4 regions of the Paenibacillus sp. LC231 genome follow, and region 1 is predicted to be linked to each of the others. Evidence: riboswitches for the same ligand, from Rfam matches in the RefSeq annotation. Region 1 holds a riboswitch; each other region holds the start of a gene.
What was found. A riboswitch is a leader RNA that binds a small molecule or an ion and turns the genes downstream of it on or off. The one in region 1 is predicted to bind ZMP and ZTP.

Region 1 (3,206 bases):
TCTTTCGTTGTAGCCGGAACTTTCTTTTCATGATCCAGCAGCGTCCCGTCGATATCAAAAAATATGATTTTCTTATTCAATGAAACTCGCCCCTCTTCCGTAGATTCTAGCCAGTAACCATATTGTAAATGATGAAAAGCATTTCAGAGCAAGCCATTATTTCAGCAAGGTCGTTCGAACACTTCCCGATAGTGCATAAAAACCCGCGCTGGAGCACGGTTTCTGTGGTATTTTACATAAGCGCAATTTGCCGTCATTTTCTTATCTAACGACAACAAAAGAGTCCGCCTTGTGCAGACGGACTTCTTCTATGGGCTTATTTCACTTCCGAGCGAACCTCATCGAGCATTTCATGGGCGCACCTTCATTCATATGCAAATGGTCTGTGGCTTTCCTTTAGGCTTGCACGGTTCGCCCGGCCGACTCGACGGTATGCTTCAGCAATGTAGCAATCGTAACGGGGCCGACACCTGCCGGTACCGGTGTAATCGCAGATGCCACGTTCGCGCAGGCTTCATAATCGCAGTCGCCGATATTCCCTTTATTGTAGCCGGCATCCAATACAACGGCACCCGGCTTAATCCAGCTCCCTTGAATGAAATTAGGTTTGCCTACGGCCGCAACCACGATATCCGCCTGGGACACAAGCTCCCCGAGGTTCTTCGTTCTCGAGTGGCAGATCGTAACGGTAGCATTGCGATTGAGCAGCATCATCGATACCGGCTTACCCAGAATCGGACTGCGTCCGACCACCACGGCATGCTTCCCTTCGATCGGCAGATCATAATAATCCATAATCGCAATAATCGCGGCAGGCGTACAAGAAGGATAATCGGCAAAACCAAACGCATTTTGCGAGAAGCCGAGCGTGGTTACTCCATCCACGTCTTTTTCAATGGCAATGACATCAAAAGCCGCCCGTTCATCGATATGATGCGGCACCGGATGCTGCAGCAGAATACCGTGGACATTCGGATCCTCGTTCAGCTCTTGTATCGCGGCGATCAGCTCCTCGGTCGAGGTCGATGTCTCCAGCACCACTTTCTTGGATATGATGCCAAGCCGCTCGCAAGCATTTCCCTTCATCCGCACATAGGTCGCAGAAGCAGGATCATCGCCAACCAGAATCGTTGCCAGACAAGGCGTTATCCCGTGCTGCTTCAATTCCTGTACCTTCACCGCCAGCTTTGCCTTAATATCATCGGATACCTTTTTTCCATCCAAAATTACGGGTTCCTTACTCATGCTAATCCGCTCCTTCGCCATTGTATTAAAAACATAAAGAGGCAAGGCGACTGATCGTCTCCTTACCTCTTGCCCAGGCGTACGGCATATGATCCTATGTGCTCCCTCTTGGTACCCCAAGCTACGCCAGTAACACACAGAAAACTTTTTTTAAATATATCACGACTTTGGACTTCGCGCTACCGGTCATGAAGTTCACGTATTAAATCGTAATCTTTTTGATTAATTTGCAAGAATCTAGTATGTTGCCGATGGTACAAGCATAGAATGTCTTAAGAACAATTCGCTCCAGGAGGCCTGAATGAAATATCCGGTAATCTTCAAAATGCTGCCCTTCATGATTCCGCTTGTCTTCGTGATACCGGTCTTGACGATAAGGCTGCAGAACGATACAAGTCTAATATCTAGCCGTGACATACAGCAGGTAAAAACGGTTTTTACAGGCATTTTCCTTGAGGCGCTTCCTTTTGTACTGCTTGGAGTTCTGCTGTCGTCCCTTCTTCAGCTGTTCGTTAAAGAACAGTGGGTGCGTCGGATCACGCCCAAAAATCCGGTCATCGGCGTCCTGTTCGCTTCCATGCTGGGGATCGTGTTTCCCATCTGTGAATGCGGGATGATCCCGGTCGTCCGAAGGCTGATGCTTAAGGGGATGCCTGCCTACATCGCTGTAACCTTTATTCTCAGCGGACCTATCCTGAACCCCATTGTGTTCGCTGCGACGATCATGGCCTTCCGTTCGCATCCCGAAGTGACGATCGGCCGGATGGGACTGGCTTTTGCAGTCGCGGTAACGGTAGGTTTGCTTGTCTATGTTTTTTCAAGGAACAACCCGCTCAAGCGTTCCTTACAAGAGTTTTCCGAACAAGATTCCGCCGTTGGTGAACGCAAGCTGCACGAGCATCCCAAAACCTGGAGAAGCCTGTTTGTCCACGCCGGAGACGAATTGATCGAAATGGGCAAATACCTGGTTCTTGGCGCATTCCTGACAGCCTGCATCCAATCCTTCATTCCTAGAGAAGAGCTGCTGGCATTGGGGAACGGTCCCACCGCTTCTTACCTGTTCATGATGGGGTTTGCTTTCATTCTATCCCTCTGCTCGACTTCGGATGCATTTGTGGCATCGGCGTTCACGCACACCTTCACCGTAGGTCCGCTCGTATCCTTCCTCGTGCTCGGCCCGATGCTGGATTTCAAAAGCTTGCTCATGCTGTCGGCTACCTTCAAGACTAAATTCGTCATCGGTTTAAGCCTGCTGGTGATGACGCTTGTCTTCATCGGCTCTGTAGCCGTCAACGCTCTTTTGGGTGGATAGCTGCCTAAGGATGAAAGATTGACGAAAAACCAAACGAGACTACCGGGACCGTTTAGGATCATCAGGTATCCGCTTGAGATTGGAGGTGATTGGGAGGATGAAGTCCAGTTTGAGGATACGGATTCACTATACGCTCCGGTCGCTGCTTGTTGCGGCTCTCGCCGCTTATATCATGCATCTGAATGCTTCAGATTCGCTCGAATATTACCTAGCGCCTCATATGCAGACCCTGCTGCTTCTCTGCCCGGTTCCGTTGTTGTTCATTGCATTCGGGATGATGTGGCATTCCCTTGCGGGCGATTCCGGAGAGGTGTGTGATTGCGAGCATCCCCTGCCTGCCGGCCTTGTCAAAAACGTAACTGTATACGGGTTATTCACGGTGCCGCTGCTGTTTGGCCTGCTCCTGCCGGACCAAGCCCTGGGCAGCGATATGGCAGCCAAAAAAGGAATGATCTACACCTATCCGAATCCCGATGTACGGCGTAAAACCGATGACCGCAACACGTCCGCCTTTTCAGGCACGGATAAGCGATTACCCGGCATGGATCAAGGAGCAGAAGAAAATATCGCTTTGAACGAACGATTCGTTGCCAAGGACATCTATAGTGTGGAGTTTGCAGAGCTTGCCAAGCGCTTATATACGCTGCCC
Region 2 (3,206 bases), on a different contig from region 1:
CTTCCATAACCGCTTCGCTGACAATATTCTCAGAGGCAATCAGCTCAATGTTGCTGCGTTGACGCTTCAGCTCCAAATCCATCGCTTCCAATACAGCCGGGTCACTCTTCCGCAAATGTTCCATCATGTTCATATCCTCCCATAATCCATCGTTATTTTTTCTTGCAAACTTAAAACTACAAGTAGTCATCATTGAAAAAGCGAGTTCTCATTCGAATCAATCGCACAGCGTGGAATCATCCCTCTGCTCGAGTCGGTACACCGCACGTTCTCCGCCGATCAGCTTGGGGCGGGTATAAGCCGCAGTTACGCGCGCCTCCCCGATATAACGCTCGGTCGGCCGGAATGGAACCGCCACTCTCCGCAAATGCATGCCGATCAGCGTCTCGCCGATATCGACACCCGCATGGGCTTCAATCGATTCCGCAAGGCAGGGCTCCTTCATGCTGCGGTAAGCTGCGGAAGCCATCGACCCGCCCGCACCCGGAATGGGAACTGCAGCCACTTCCGTCAAGCTCAGCCGCTCAAGCAGCTCGCGTTCCATGACAAGCGCACGGTTCAGATGCTCACAGCATTGATAGACCACCGCGAAACCGAATTCCGCTTGAACCTCGGCAATGCCCTGGAGAAGCTGCTGCGCCGTTTCAAGAGCCCCGCCCGTACCGATTCGGCGTCCAACCACTTCACTGGTGCTGGCTCCGATGACCAGCACTTTACCCGGGCCTAAAACGGCCGCTTTGGCCAGTTCGCGGACAATACGCGCTGTCTGTTCGTTCAAGGAAACCTTGGAGATATCCGTCATGTCACAGTCCTCCCGATGATTTTTTCACAGAAGATGCTTCAATCCCATATCACGATAGCCGCCGCTGCATTACGCGTTCACTTATCGCGATTCATTCTTCAGGTAACGCTCCTCGATGGCCTTGATCTTGTTCACGCGGCCGACATGGCGCTCGCCATGACTGAAATCCGTCGTCAGCCATGCGCTGACGATTTCGGCAGCAAGTCCGGGCCCGACGACACGCTCACCCAGCGCAATCACGTTGCTGTCGTTATGCTCGCGCGTCGCTTTAGCTGAGAACACATCATGTGTCAGCGCGCAGCGAATGCCAGGTACCTTGTTGGCCGCAATACTCATGCCGATCCCCGTACCGCAGATCAGAATGCCGCGGTCCGCTTCACCCGAGACGACCTTCTCGCATACCGGAAGGGCATAATCGGGATAATCCACGGAATCGGAACAGCCGCAGCCCAGATCCTCCACCTCGTGGCCAAGACCCCGAATGACTTCCACGATTTCCTCTTTCAGACGAATGCCGGCATGATCCGTACCCAATGCAATTTTCATCTATGAAAAACCCCCTCGTATGTTCGCTTTTGCGTTTTAGCTTGTTTCATTATAACCCAAATCGGGCGCAAAAGACGAAAAAAGAGCAGTCGGCGCACGTATTGTGCTCCAAATGCTCTTTGCCCAGGCGACCGGCCGTATATTCCGATGCTCCATCGTGGTTTCATCCACTTCGTCGCCAGTTACACCGGATCATTTGTTTTTCAACTTCATCTTAAAGCAATACCATACGAAAGGCAAGTGGCTTTTTAGCCCAATGGCAGGCTTCATATCTCTAAAGACAAGGCTTAGTTGTGCCGATCCGCTTCCAGCTTGTCCAAAAGACGGAACAACGCCGTCCGTATCTCTGCGGCCGTCGCTTCATATTCCTCCCGCGAGCCCCCGAAAGGGTCGGAGATATCGAAGCTCGGGATGCGCTGACGCAGCTCGATCAGACGCTCCCGGTCACGGTCGCTGACATCGTGGCCCAGAGATCTGGCCAGCTCAAGCGCTGCATACAGACTATCCTGCTCCCGCAGATCGTCCAGCACCCGGCGGTCATCCTCAACGAACTCTTTCAGCGTGTGCATCTTGTCTGCGGCGTGCGGAAACTGCCTTATAGCATACTGCTTATGCGACTGGGTCAGCGTCAGAATCAGGTCCGCCCATTCCACCAGGTTCGCGGTCAACGGCTTGGACACCAAGCGTTCCTGGATATCCTGGTCTCGCAGTATGGATTCCGCATGATGGGACACCGGCATTCCATCCACGGCCGAGACGCCGGCGGACTTCGTTTCCAGCGGAATGCCCCGTTGTTTGGCAAGCTTGCGCAGCATGCCTTCCGCCATTGGACTGCGGCAGGTATTTCCCGTGCAGACAAACAGTATATTTTTCACGGTCCGTTCCTCCCGTTCGTAGGTTCTTTGGGGTTATTGTAACAAATATTGCGTCAAAAAATAAACATGGTGCCAAAGATAACCAAAATCAGTCCGCCCAGCATTTCACCGTACTCCCCCAGCTTATTGCTTACCTGACGGCCAAGCAGCAAACCGAGAATGGACAGCAAACCGCCCACGACCCCGAAGGAAATTACGATTAACAGCACATCATTCACAAACATTCCGAGCGAAACGCCTACCGAGAAGGAGTCAATGCTGACGCTAAGCGAAAACAGCAGCATGCCTAAAAATGCGGTAGGATGTATTCGCTGCCCCTCTCCGCCCCGCAGGGCGTTATACATCATATGCCCGCCCAATAAAAGCAGCAGCCCGCCGGCAGCAAGCCCTGTGACGTGGCCCAGTAACATGCCAACGTAGCGGCCGGCAAATAAGCCCAGCAGCGGCATCAGCATGTGAAACAACGCGATCATGAAGCTGATGCCCAGCATATGGCCTAAGCGCATACCGCCTCTCATTCCAACTCCGATTCCAAGCGAAAATGCGTCTAGCCCGAGTGCAACCGCCATCAGCAGAATCGCCGCAAGCTGTCCCGATTGGACAGACGCCTCCAGCATGCCCATTCCCCCAAGTCCCATGGTCTTGTACACCATATGCGGACAAGGGGTAAATGATGCCAACAGCGTTCATGCGGCTGCTTTAATTCACGTCGATGATGTGGTGTCCCGCGGCCTTGAGCAGCCGGTTCATGACGGCTGCTCCGAGGCCCTGCTCCGGGCACGCTTCGGCCAGGATGAAGGTTGCGCCTTCATCATCGAACCGGCGCAGGCCGGCGTACAGCCGGCGGGCCGCTTCCTCCGGCGCGGCCAGGCTGCCGAGCGAGACGGCAACGTCCGCGCGGTAGTGACCGATGTGCTCGTCGAACGACAGCACGCCGGTCACCTCCCCGCGCCGGGCAGCCGCCTCAAGCTCGGCCGCGATGC
Region 3 (3,206 bases), on a different contig from region 1:
ACGTGAACCCGGTGACCATTTTCTCTTGTCCGTCCAAACAGCGTATCAAATAATCGACGCTGCCGATCTCTCCGCTCTCCGTATATTTTGCCCTGCGTTTCATTAATGCGTTATGGTACGATGCGTCGACTACCACGTCGGTTGAAATCCCGAGGACGTCGCGGGGATGCGCAGCATTAACAAGTCTGAGCGCGGCAGGATTAACATAGTGGACAATGCCTTTTTTTGTTATGAGTACGGATAAGGGAAGTCCTTCCAACAGCTGCAGAAACGAATTTTCCTTCTCGTTTAGCTTCTGTTCCTTCAGCTCCAGCTGTCTCATAAGTTGTCTCAGCAAGGTTCGATCTTCAAACTGTACCAAGCAGCCACGGAAACTCTGCGCCAGCTCCTCCTTAACGCTGATACGTAAACTGAGGTATACTTCACGATCGGATGGATGGCGGTAAACATATTCAAACTGGGTTATGGATTGCTGTTGATCTTGAGTGGCTCTTGTGTTCCAAACCACTTGATTCAATAAGGCGCGGATGCTGCAATCTTCTTGTGACGCCCCGGCAGTTAACTCCTGCTGTGAATATCCCAATAGATCACTTAGTGCCGAATTGACCTTAAGAATCGAACCATCAAGCGATATCAATGCCATTCCGATTACGGCTTGTTCAAAGGCAAAATCATGATTGGGGTTGGAATAGGGCAGCACAGCAAGTCTCCTTTCAAATATCTGACAGGAATGAATTTATCCATATTATATGTTGGACCCTATCATTCATCAATCCTTTAAAGCGATAGATCTTTAACGAAATTTCTCGTTTTGGCGATAAATCCATCCCAAGAAGTGGCTTTCGCAATCGCTGAAGGATGCCATCGACATGCTGAAGTCTAAATCCTAATGTCGCCTTACGGTGATATTGCAATTAACGGGAAGATTAAGTATGATTTAAATAACAATGTATAGGTTTATGTGTAACTGGCGTAGCATGGGGGACCATGAGGGAGCACATAGATGACGACGGCCGTACGCCTGGGCAGAGGTAAGGGAAGCTTATTTCCCTTACCTCTTTATTATTTTCTGCTTTTTTATAAGTCTCTGAAACTACGAAAAGGGGATCAAACAACGATGTTAATAACGAAGAAAATACTGCTGCTAGGTTCGGGAGAACTCGGAAAAGAAGTCGTGATTGAGGCCCAGAGACTGGGTGTTGAAACCGTAGCGGTCGATCGTTATGCTGACGCTCCTGCCATGCATGTTGCCGATCACAGCCATGTCCTCGATATGCTGGATGGGGAGAAATTACGCGCAATCATCGAGCTGGAGAAGCCGGACCTGATCGTACCCGAAATCGAGGCGCTCGCTACTTCGGAGCTGGTTAGACTGGAGGAAGAGGGGTACCGGGTTATTCCTACTGCCAGAGCTGCGAAGCTTACGATGGATCGTGAAGGGATTCGCCGGTTGGCTTCCGAGGAGTTGGGACTGCCTACTGCAGGCTATCGATTTGCCGATACTTATGAGGAATTTAAACAGGCTGTCCTGGATATGGGCTTTCCGTGCGTGATTAAACCGCTGATGAGTTCCTCAGGCAAAGGCCAGAGTGTATGCCGCTGCGAAGGGGATATCGAGTCCTGCTGGAACATCGCGATGGAAGGCGGCCGCGTGCAGAACGGCAGAGTGATCATTGAGGAATTCATTACGTTCCAGTCAGAGATCACGCTTTTGACCGTTCGCTCCGTCAATGGAACAAACTTCTGTGCGCCAATCGGTCATATTCAGGAGAGCGGGGACTATATCGAATCCTGGCAGCCGCACAACATGTCCGATGAGCAAATGGAGGAAGCTAAATATATTGCAAGGACGATTACCGACGAGCTTGGCGGATATGGATTGTTTGGTGTTGAATTGTTCCTTGCTGCGGATAAAGTGTATTTTAGCGAGGTGTCTCCGCGACCGCATGATACCGGCTTGGTTACGCTGGTGACGCAAAATTTATCTGAATTCGCGCTTCACGTCCGTGCCATTCTTGGTTTTCCAATCCCGGAGATCGAATTAATAACGCCGGGAGCCAGTCGTCCGCTGAAAGCTGTGCGAGAGCTGGAGAACTACACAATTACCGGTGCCGAGCAAGCACTGGCTGTTCCGAATACGCAGCTGCGCATTTTTGGGAAACCGGTGACCAAGGTTGGAAGACGGGTCGCAGTTGCGTTGTCAACCGCCGGCACAGTAGAGGAAGCGCGTTCGCGTGCGAAGCAGGCTTTGGATGAGCTTGCTATTGAGGAAGCCTAATCATTACCGATTCTTAGGGTGGTGCATCCATAATCTTCTGAAAAAAAGGTCAACCGATTAACTGGTTGATCTTTTTCATTGAAATGATTTCGCGGATCAAAATCCGGTATGAACCGTTCTGACCTTAGTGACTTAGTTTTGTTAGTGGTTTTGATGATAAATATGCAGAAATTTATGTTCTTTCATGATAAGATACACAAGAATACAAACGACCCTCACCCATTATAATGTTTTCAAGGCACTGCTCTATAGGCTTTATAGCGTTATATTATCTAATAAATATATAGAGGAACGTTTAGTGACGGCATAGGAGAATCTACATGAGAGACATGACGCAAGGAAGTCCGATCAAGCTGATCATCATGTTTACGATCCCGCTTTTAATCGGAAATATTTTTCAACAATTTTATAATATGGCGGATACCCTGATCGTTGGGCGCACCATTGGTGTGAACGCACTTGCGGCCGTTGGCTCGACGGGCAGTATTTTGTTTTTTGTTATTGGCTTTGCCCAAGGCTTGACGGCAGGTTTATCCATCATAACGGCGCAGCGTTTTGGCGCCAAGGATATCGCGGGCGTTCGCAAAAGCGTGGGAACGAGTATATGGATTAGCCTTGTATTCACGGTTTTTCTGACCATTGTGAGTGTCATATTCACGAGGCCTGTCCTCGTCATGATGAACACGCCGGCAGAAATCCTGGATGATGCCTATTCGTACTTAATTGTCATTAATTGGGGTGTTGGGGCAGCCGTCCTGTTCAACTTGCTGGCGAACTTGCTCAGAGCGCTTGGGGACAGCCGGACACCGCTTCTATTCTTGGTAGTCGCAAGCATTCTGAATATCGTACTCGATCTGTTATTTATTCTCGTATTCAAGATGGGAGTAGCCGGAGCAGGGCTTGCCACGGTGGTATCGCAGCTATTCTC
Region 4 (3,206 bases), on a different contig from region 1:
GCGCGGCCAGCAGTTTCAGCGGCACGGAAGCGATCACGTACAGAAATGTCACCTTCAGCGAATTGAAGAAGAGCCGGTCGTGAGCGATATCCTGGTAGTTCTCAAGTCCGATCCAGCGGGCCGGCTCCAGCAGCGAATACTCGGTGAAGGATAAATAGAAGGACTGGATAATGGGCCACAGCTGTAAAATAAGAAAGCCCAGCAGCCAGGGAGCGATGAACAGGTAGCCGGCTAACGGAGCATTCCAGCGCCCTTTGAGTGTTTTGGCAACCGCTTTCATATTCTTGTCCAGCTTGGCCTTGCCCACCGGCTGTGCCGTTTGTGCATTCATGATTAATCACCTCTCGCCTATTGATAGCTTCCATTGTATCCTGATGAAAATCAGGCCTGTAGGCGAAAGATGTACAAATTCTTTCATTATTGAATGATTAATAAGTAAGTTCAGGAGAAAGTGAATACATGCCCGATAACAAGGTTGCCTAAGGTCAATCCATCTTGGCATCCCATTAAAGCAAACGGGCAGTTTAGTGGAATATATTATCCATTTATGGGTGATGAATTCCATGCTAAACTATTCTTTTGAATGTTTTACGCTACCAGGACAATTAAATGTTTCAGAAAGGAAGTCCCCTTTGCCCAAGCACATAAAGATTTACGTACTAATACTTATTATTTACATATTAATAAACGCTGCGATGTACAAACATTTGGAAAACCAATCATCTGTAAAATACAATGACCTCTATTCACTGTATCAGCAGAAGAACGACTCGGCATTTGTCTATTTAGTAAAGCACGCTTCTGAAATGAATCCGCTTGCTGACACTTTAATGGCAATTAGTGAGTCGAAGGAAAATGAAGATCCTGCTAAGATTCGGCAATTGATCGATAAGGCGAAGATCCAAGCGGAAGAAATCGATGAGCAACTGTTAACAATCATTGAATTTAGCGATACCTTCAGAAACAATGCTGTTCCTCAGCTTTCAGTTAATAATACGGCAATGACAACGAATATGCAGCAGGATATGTTTTATCTTGCAACTCAGGCAAGGACATGGCCACCGTTATACCATATAAGCTATTTGTATTGGAAGTCTAATCCTAAAACAATAGACGCCAAGACTAGAGAAACCTTGCGCTCATTGGCGACTGAGCTCCGCGCGTTAAACGAAACGATTACGTCGATTAAGGATGACGCACATCACATGTTTTTCCAAGATCAAATAGAGTCACATAAAGCGGAGATACTACGGCAGTTGAAACCACACCTTGAAAGAATGAAAAAGATCCAAGAGGGTTTTACAGGACATAATTCTCTCCAAGAGGACTAAGGATCGTCAACGGTTATGTTTTGATTACTGGCAGGGCATGGTTTCCTCAACTAACGGGAGATGTATGTCAATATACAAGGAGCAGTTTGCTGCGGCAGGTGCTCCTTCTTTACTTTAATCCATATATTTACAATGTGAACAAAGATCATGTATATTAAGTATTAAAAATCTGGTATGTGTGACTGGCGTAAAAGTGGATTGAACCACGAGGAAGCACATATTTTATATGCCGTACGCCTGGGCAAAGTGTTTGATCTTTTGATCAAGCGCTTTATTTATTTTTCAAGGAATGAAAGGACTGGTAGCGGCGATGAAAATAGCGTTTGTGTTATTCGATGGAATGACAAGCATGGACTTAGCTGGATTTTATGAAGCAGTGACCTGGCTAGCGATCCTGAAAGCGAAGGAAAACGTATCATGGACGTTTTGTGCAGACAGGCCGGAGATCACGGATGACCGGGGGCTTAAAATGAAGTCCGATGCGGTGTTGCCTAATTTAGGTGAATTTGATTTAGTGTTTTTCCCTGGGGGCTTATCAACCAGAACGCTTCGATTTGATGAGGATTTCATGAGCTGGGTTCGGACAGCGGAACTTGTACCGTATAAGATTTCTATTTGTACTGGGGCTTTGCTAATGGGCGCAGCTGGTTTCCTGAATGGGAAAAGGGCTACTACCAACTCATCAGCATATGATTTACTGGCTCCTTATTGTGCGGAAGTGATTTCTGCTCGTGTTGTGCGTGATGGTAATACGGTAACTGGTGCGGGGGTTACGGCTTCCATCGACTTGGGGCTATACTTGGTCGAAATGTTGACGACCAAGGAGACAGTTCTTCAAGTTCAGCAGAAGATGGAGTATCCATATTATAAAGCAGGTAACTTAAGAGACGTGTATATGCACTATTCTTCAAAAGGAGGATAAGATGATTGTTCGTGTTCTTCAAGCGCATGATCAGCCGGCTGTGCACTTGTTAAAAATCTATAAGAGGAGTACAAATAGTCTTTTCAAGATTATGTAACATAAAATCAAATAGTTTTTGAATTTGTTAACTCCCTTCATTGCTTTCAAATCACATATGTTTAATGACCACGTCCATGCTATGGAAGTCGTGATGCTTTAGACTTGTTTTTCTTCCGCTCTTTAAAAAAGTGTTGGTAAACTCCGCTCATTCTTCTATGATGAAATTACTTCAAATCGACGATGAGATAAGGAATTATTCGCTTTAGGGGGATGCCTATGGGAAGAAAAGCGTGGTTTTACCGTCAGCTTTTATCGTATATGCCGGTCTTCTTTATCGTGATTTCATTTGTGTTTTTTGTCTTTTTCCAGATGCTCGGGGAACAGTCTCGGCAAGGTGCGATTCAGGCAAATGAAACGATGATTCATCAGGCGATGCGTTCGGTGGACAACTCGCTGAAGGCCATCGATCAGCTGCTCGTGCAGGAATTGTTGTTCAACCCCGATATGTCGGGATTTTTCAATCATGAGGATCAGGACAACGTCTATTTGAACATGCAGGCGGTGAAGGCCATGAAGCAGTTCAAGGTGTCCAATCCGCTTGTGGATTCCATGGTGCTCGTGCGGACCCAGGATGAGTTCGTGTTGAGTACTTCGTCCTCGTTCAACTTGCAGGATTATGCGGATTATGACTTTCTCAAGCCTTATTTGGACCAGGTCAATAGTGAAGCAAAGTGGAGTGCGATGCGGAATTTCCGGGAGTTCAGCTTCAACAGTATGCAGCATGTGGTGACCCTGGTGCGAGATGCACCCTTCGTTACCCATGGGAAAGGCGTTATTGCCGTTAATATCAAGGTGGACGCCATACAAAACATGATTCAGGGCATGGTAAATCCCGATGTTAGTTTCATTCATAT

Region 2: another riboswitch for ZMP and ZTP. It lies ahead of rpiB (ribose 5-phosphate isomerase B); the one in region 1 lies ahead of AK95_RS12980 (bifunctional 5,10-methylenetetrahydrofolate dehydrogenase/5,10-methenyltetrahydrofolate cyclohydrolase).
Region 3: another riboswitch for ZMP and ZTP. It lies ahead of purT (phosphoribosylglycinamide formyltransferase 2); the one in region 1 lies ahead of AK95_RS12980 (bifunctional 5,10-methylenetetrahydrofolate dehydrogenase/5,10-methenyltetrahydrofolate cyclohydrolase).
Region 4: another riboswitch for ZMP and ZTP. It lies ahead of AK95_RS27885 (DJ-1/PfpI family protein); the one in region 1 lies ahead of AK95_RS12980 (bifunctional 5,10-methylenetetrahydrofolate dehydrogenase/5,10-methenyltetrahydrofolate cyclohydrolase).

What each region holds. Positions count from the first base shown of each region.
Region 1 covers NZ_JFOM01000015.1:619,574-622,779, reverse strand. Annotated here, with positions in the region: gene AK95_RS12985 (Cof-type HAD-IIB family hydrolase) at 1-80, opposite strand, end outside; gene AK95_RS12980 (bifunctional 5,10-methylenetetrahydrofolate dehydrogenase/5,10-methenyltetrahydrofolate cyclohydrolase) at 397-1,245, opposite strand; ZMP/ZTP riboswitch at 1,310-1,389, opposite strand; gene AK95_RS12975 (permease) at 1,547-2,557, shown strand; gene AK95_RS12970 (TIGR03943 family putative permease subunit) at 2,655-3,206, shown strand, end outside.
Region 2 covers NZ_JFOM01000008.1:219,821-223,026, reverse strand. Annotated here, with positions in the region: gene AK95_RS05025 (serine hydroxymethyltransferase) at 1-127, opposite strand, end outside; gene AK95_RS05020 (TIGR01440 family protein) at 218-802, opposite strand; gene rpiB (ribose 5-phosphate isomerase B) at 884-1,348, opposite strand; ZMP/ZTP riboswitch at 1,463-1,544, opposite strand; gene AK95_RS05010 (low molecular weight protein arginine phosphatase) at 1,636-2,223, opposite strand; gene AK95_RS05005 (manganese efflux pump MntP) at 2,277-2,840, opposite strand; gene AK95_RS05000 (L-threonylcarbamoyladenylate synthase) at 2,923-3,206, opposite strand, start outside.
Region 3 covers NZ_JFOM01000006.1:182,883-186,088, reverse strand. Annotated here, with positions in the region: gene AK95_RS03725 (PAS domain-containing sensor histidine kinase) at 1-700, opposite strand, end outside; ZMP/ZTP riboswitch at 954-1,034, shown strand; gene purT (phosphoribosylglycinamide formyltransferase 2) at 1,118-2,278, shown strand; gene AK95_RS03715 (MATE family efflux transporter) at 2,599-3,206, shown strand, end outside.
Region 4 covers NZ_JFOM01000053.1:120,900-124,105, reverse strand. Annotated here, with positions in the region: gene AK95_RS27895 (carbohydrate ABC transporter permease) at 1-331, opposite strand, end outside; gene AK95_RS27890 (hypothetical protein) at 564-1,331, shown strand; ZMP/ZTP riboswitch at 1,500-1,581, shown strand; gene AK95_RS27885 (DJ-1/PfpI family protein) at 1,642-2,253, shown strand; gene AK95_RS27880 (helix-turn-helix domain-containing protein) at 2,569-3,206, shown strand, end outside.